Fodinibius salicampi: one gene and its partner. Each later gene encodes a partner of the first gene's protein in a complex. Links are inferred from orthologs where the notes say so. Each region holds a gene or a part of one and is shown in the gene's direction. Other genes may lie near its edges. The genes, in order: metK and groL.

Region 1 (3,138 bases):
TTTGAATCCTGTGGTTGAAGAATACCTCTACTCGGCCATGGAAGATTATCAGCTTGATATTGTTATCGACTCGGGACCCAATGCGCGCAGTATCCAGATAGAGCTTAATAATTTTACCCTGGTGGGAGCGACTACCCGAAAAGGGCTGCTTACGGCCCCGCTGCGGGCCCGTTTTGGGATTGACATGCGGTTGGATTATTACGATGTGGAACTGCTTCAACGTATTGCCCTGCGTACAGCCTCTATTTTAAATATGGGTATTACCGATAAGGGAGCGCACGAAATTGCGCGCCGAAGCCGAGGTACTCCCCGAATTGTGAACAAGCTATTGCGGCGTACCCGGGACTTTGCCCAGGTTCAGGATATGAATACCATTACCGATGAAATCGCAGATACATCTCTGAATGCTCTTGATGTGGATCAAAACGGCTTTGACGAAATGGATATTCGCATTCTTACTGCAATAATAGAAAACTACGAAGGAGGTCCGGTAGGACTTGGTACGCTCAGTGTAGCCGTCGGGGAAGACAAGGGTACCATTGAAGAGGTCTACGAACCCTATCTCATTAAAGAAGGCTTCCTGCAGCGCACCCCAAAAGGTCGGGTTGCTACCCGAAGGGCATTTGATTATCTGGGTATCAAGCCACCTTCAGAGGATGACTAATTAAATATAGATGGCGTTTTATCTCCAACTGAATAGTAAAGCAGTACTCTCTTCGCTTTTAGTATAACTCTTATAATTGGCCGTACTCACTATCCGGTACAGCCAATTTATTTCTCTCCTCTTTCATCTGCAATATTATTCATTTTTTTGTAGCTTCTAGGCTTCTGAATAATCACCATTTTCACGAATTTTTTACTGATGAAAAAACTTTTTACCTCCGAATCTGTATCAGAAGGACATCCTGATAAAATCGCTGACCAGATCTCCGATACTATTCTTGATAATATGCTGGCAGACGACCCGGATTCTCGAGTAGCTGTAGAAACGCTGGTAACCACTGGTCTCGCTGTGATTTCCGGTGAAGTTACAACCGATGCCTATGTAGATGTTCAGGAAATTGTACGGGATGTAATCCGCGAAATTGGATACACAAAAGATGCCTACCGCTTTGATGCCGATTCATGTGGAGTACTGACGACGATTCACCAACAAAGTCCAGACATCGCTCAGGGTGTAGATGAAAACTCTGGTAAAGCAATGGGCGCTGGCGATCAGGGAATGATGTTTGGCTATGCCACGACGGAAACAGATACCTATATGCCGATGTCGCTGCAATACTCGCACGACCTGCTCAGAAAGCTGGCGCATATTCGTAAGGAAACAGCTCTGCTCCCTTATCTTGCCCCAGATAGCAAAAGCCAGGTAACGGTTGAATACGGAGAAGACGGACAACCCAAGCGCATAGATACCATTGTCATTTCAACGCAACATGATGAGGGAATTGATCAACAGAAAATAAAAAAGGATCTGAAGAAACACCTGATCCCCCAGGTCATTAAAGATGGATTAATTGATAGTGAAACGATATTTCATGTTAACCCGACGGGGAAATTCGTTATTGGCGGCCCGCACGGTGATACCGGTCTCACGGGACGTAAAATTATTGTAGACACCTATGGCGGATACGGGGGACATGGTGGAGGCGCTTTCTCCGGCAAAGATCCTTCTAAAGTTGACCGAAGCGCAGCCTATGCCGCCCGGCATATAGCCAAAAATATTGTAGCTGCTGAACTCGCTGATGAATGCATCGTACAGCTTGCCTACGCGATTGGCATACCGGAGCCCGTCTCGGTTAGTGTTGATACATATGGGACTGGCAAGGTAAACGACACCGAATTGGCTAACGTTATTCAAAAAACCTTTGACTTGACACCTTCCGGCATTATTGAACGATTTGACCTTAAGCGGCCTATCTATCGACAAACCGCAGCCTATGGACATTTTGGACGCAAGGAATTTCCCTGGGAAAAGCTCGATTATACTGATAAAATTCACGATGCCTTGTAAACGGAATCTGCTACAATAACATACTATATATAAAAAAGGCCAGGTTTTAATATAACCTGGCCTTTTTATTTTTTGTGAATTCCTTCCTTTCTAATTTTTTAATTCCCGGATGATCCTGCAATAGCCTGTCCAAAGAAAATGGCATTCATAAACAACTTATTGGTCCCATACCAAAACACGCGGAAGTTCGGATTATCAACCATCGAAATTACTCTTCCCCTTACCATAATAAAAATCATCAAAACTCTCTTCAGAATAATAGAGCCGCTTTTCCCGGTCCAATTTTTGGGCATGATATTCTGCAATCGACTTTGTCAGCTCTTGGTTTTTATCCGGCGTAATGGGATGTGTTCTGGACTGAATGCCCGGCTGAAAAAAGAAGGTAGCATTCGTGCCCATCTCGTGATGATCTGTTAAAATATTGGGTTTCCACTCGTGGAAATTTTCTATACGACCCTGACTGGCCAGGTGTTGAACCAGCATCCAGTCGCGATTTAAATCAAACCAGTAATGATTAGTCCGTCCCCCGGGCCAGGGCTGATTTAGCTCCCTGCTATTGGGATCAGAAACCACATTTTTGCCTTTATTTGTATTTACCCAACCAGCAAAACGGTTAAGCCCATCTGGATTTAAGCTCGGGTCTAACAGCACTACACTATTTTTCAGTTTCTCTTCAATCTCTTCGCCCTGTGCAGCAGCCAGATGATAGGCTACAAGCATAGAGGCGTTGGCACCACTCGGCTCATCTCCGTGAATACTATAGCCCATATACAAAACCACAGGCATCTCCTGGGTATTACGGTTACCTGACTGTTCAGGATCGGTCAGAGCTACATGGTTGCTGCGAATTTGTTCAATATTATTCTGGTTAGATGGAGAAGTAACCGCCAAATAAAGAAGTGTGCGATCTTCGTACGTCTTCCCGAACTCATGCAAGCTTACCCGGTCTGAAGCCTCCGCCACGGCACGCATATATTTTTCCAACTGATCGTGGCGAACATGCCACTCACCCGGAACAGTACCCAAAAGATCCTCTGGCGTAGGAATGGAAGAATCATAAGTGATGCCCTCCGGCAGATAGTAATCCATGCAAATCTCAGCCTTCTCCGGATTTTAGGCTTGCACTG
Region 2 (3,274 bases), on another replicon or contig:
TGATAAGGGTAAGCTGAATTGTAGTGATAAGAATCTTAAAACGGTAGTACGTACTGCATTTAATCAGCGTCGTAAAAAATTAAGTAATGCCCTAAAGCCGATTATCCCGAAGGATCAGCTGCCTGAGGGATTTGATTTCGATAAACGGGCTGAAGCATGGCCACCTTCCATATATGAAAAGTTGACAGACTATTTTGAGCAGAATGGCATTTTGACCTGAAAAATCGGCTACCCATCCTTTCTATAAATTTAATTTTTCCTGGGAACCACCCTGAGAGGCTTAAATCTATCATCAGAGGGCAACTTGAAAATTAAATGGCAGTTAATGAGAGTTTGGTATGGTACTTGCTCCTCTATTAACCTAAAATAAGAAGCATATTTTTAGTACGAGTTTATAAAAAGTATTACCAGCATTTTTATGCTGATGATAAATTTCAACTTCAACTATTAACTTAAATTGTAGGAGTCATACTTATGGCTAAATCTAAAATCAAACCGTTAAGTGATCGCGTTTTGGTTCAGCCAGAACCTGCTGAAGAAAAAACCAGTTCCGGAATTATCATTCCCGATACGGCTAAAGAAAAGCCGCAGGAAGGAACGGTTATTGCTGCAGGTCCCGGTAAAGTAGAAAACGGAACCAAGATTGATATGTCGGTAAAAGAAGGTGATAAAGTGCTCTATGGAAAATATTCAGGTACGGAAATTACCCTGGATGGTGAAGAGTATCTGATCATGCGTGAAGCCGATATTCTTGGAATCGTTGACTAAGCATTTCCTATTACACAAAATTAAATTACAAAATCTTAAAAATTAATAGACAACTATGTCAGCAAAACTAGTTCATTACGATATGGAAGCACGCGATGCTCTCAAGCAGGGTGTTGACAAGCTTGCAAATGCTGTCAAGGTCACCTTGGGACCGCGTGGACGAAACGTAGTAATCGAAAAATCATTTGGAGCACCAACAGTTACAAAGGATGGTGTTACTGTAGCAAAAGAGATTGAGCTGTCCAACAAACGACAAAATATGGGTGCTCAGATGGTGAAGGAAGTTGCTTCCAAAACCAGTGATAATGCTGGTGACGGTACAACAACGGCAACGGTACTTGCACAATCCATCATTCAAACCGGTTTGAAAAATGTTACAGCCGGTGCTAATCCAATGGAATTGAAGCGTGGTATCGACATTGCCGTTAAAGCTATTGTTGAAGAGCTTCGTAAAACCAGTCAACCTGTTGGTGACAGCCTTGAAAGTATCAAGCAAATTGGTACCATTTCTGCCAACGGTGATCAAGAGATTGGCCAGAACATTGCCGATGCTATGGAAAAAGTTGGCCAAGACGGTGTCATTACGGTTGAAGAAGCCAAAGGTACCGAAACCTATCTCGAAACGGTTGAGGGTATGCAATTCGACCGCGGATATCTCTCACCTTATTTCGTGACCGATTCCGAAAATATGGTTGCAGAAATGGAAGAGCCTTATATCCTGATCTTCGACAGTAAGATCAGTAATATGAAAGATCTGCTTCCTATTCTGGAAAAAGTCATTCAAACTAGCAAGCCACTGTTGATTATCGCTGAAGATATTGAAGGCGAAGCACTGGCTACTCTGGTTGTTAATAAGCTCCGCGGTTCTCTCAAAATTGCTGCTGTTAAGGCACCTGGATTTGGTGACCGACGCAAGCAGATGTTGGAAGACATAGCTATCCTGACCGGCGGTACGGTTATATCCGAAGAGCGTGGTTATAAGCTTGAAAATGCTACACTCGACTTCTTGGGTACAGCTGACCGTGTAAACATCACCAAAGACGATACGACTGTTGTTGGTGGAAAAGGAGATGACAACGACATCAAAGGTCGTGTAAATCAGATTAAAGGTCAGATTGAAAATACTTCTTCTGATTACGATCGTGAAAAACTTCAGGAACGTCTGGCTAAGCTCAGTGGCGGTGTAGCCGTACTGAATATTGGCGCTGCTTCTGAAGTTGAAATGAAAGAGAAAAAAGCTCGTGTCGAAGATGCTCTGCACGCTACCCGCGCCGCAGTTGAAGAAGGCATTGTAGCTGGTGGTGGCGTTGCGTTGCTTCGTGCTCGAAAAGCACTGGATAAGTTAGAAGCTGAAGTGCCTGATCAGAAAGTTGGCTTTAACATAGTTCGTCGTGCGCTTGAAGAGCCACTTCGAATTATTGCCAATAACGCTGGTGCTGAAGGTTCAATTGTTGTACAGAAAGTCCTTGAAGGTGAAGGCGGCTTTGGATACAACGCACGAACCGAGCAGTATGAAGATCTTATCAAAGCAGGTGTAATCGATCCTACAAAAGTTACACGTACGGCACTTGAAAATGCCGCTTCTGTTGCTGGTCTTATGCTGACAACCGAAGCCCTCATCTCTGATAAGCCTACTAAAGGTGATGATGACGATGATAATGGCGGTCCTGGCGGCGGCGGTATGCCCGGCGGAATGGGCGGCGGTATGCCCGGCGGCATGGGCGGAATGGGTGGCATGATGTAAATTGCGCCATTCTTTTAACGCCTTGCGGGATTAACCGCACTGCAATTATTAAAAGCCTCACTCTCTATTTCGGGAGTGAGGCTTTTTTATTCTTATGACCTATTTGGATAGTCATTTTCGTATTAAATACTGATTGATATTTAAAATGTATACAAGGAATAAAATGACTATGACAATGAATACGAGAAGCTGTTTTAAAGGGATCATATTAGTGTGTTTAGCGCTGTTATTACAAAACTGTGCATCCACAAATGAGGCTACAATACCTAGGGGATGGACCTATAACTTGAATTGGGAAAACTATAACAGTGCAGAATCAACGAAATCCGATTATCTTATTGTTCAGAGCAAGGAGGATATGGTATTATTGGATGGGAATGACGGGCGCATTGTAGTGGACGATATCCGTGAAAGGGGAGGATTTTTCTCAGAGATTAGCCGTGACTTTAAAGAACAGGTTAAAGAAGACTTGCTAGTGAGTCAGCGGGTGAATATCAAATATTTTCACAAGGAACTGCCTCAATTGGGGACGATACTGCTGTTTAACCAGGTAGAGAAAGGAGATCAGGTGCAAAGTTATGACCTCAAAACAGGCGAAGAAAAATGGTCTTCTACTTCATACGTCTGGAATCTGGACAAATATGAGGATATTGCGAATATCGCTATTAATGAACTCATGGGAGGTAGTTTGGGAGCTAAAGGTATGTCGGCCGTTGCCCTCCAAACCAGGTTAATTCAAAGCATGATTCAGGAAGTGCCGGA

Evidence for each region.
Region 2: the proteins of metK (region 1) and groL are in contact, whole or in part, in a cryo-EM structure (PDB 8P4O), measured with the Escherichia coli proteins. The link is inferred for Fodinibius salicampi from one-to-one orthologs.

Annotation. Positions count from the first base shown.
Region 1 is NZ_BAABRS010000003.1:503,227-506,364, forward strand. Bases 135-2,936 are described here. They hold metK (methionine adenosyltransferase), read left to right. Parts: upstream 135-862; coding sequence 863-2,011; downstream 2,012-2,936. Other genes in these bases: ruvB (Holliday junction branch migration DNA helicase RuvB), read left to right, coding at 135-664; ABEB05_RS13285 (M14 family zinc carboxypeptidase), read right to left, coding at 2,207-2,936. Outside these bases: more of ruvB, read left to right, coding at 1-134; more of ABEB05_RS13285, read right to left, coding at 2,937-3,100. UniProt on the Escherichia coli protein: Catalyzes the formation of S-adenosylmethionine (AdoMet) from methionine and ATP.
Region 2 is NZ_BAABRS010000002.1:565,355-568,628, forward strand. What follows is about bases 230-3,167. They hold groL (chaperonin GroEL), read left to right. Parts: upstream 230-823; coding sequence 824-2,512; downstream 2,513-3,167. Other genes in these bases: groES (co-chaperone GroES), read left to right, coding at 475-768; ABEB05_RS10195 (outer membrane protein assembly factor BamB family protein), read left to right, coding at 2,688-3,167. Also shown: 16S rRNA (adenine(1518)-N(6)/adenine(1519)-N(6))-dimethyltransferase RsmA, read left to right, coding at 1-220; more of ABEB05_RS10195, read left to right, coding at 3,168-3,274.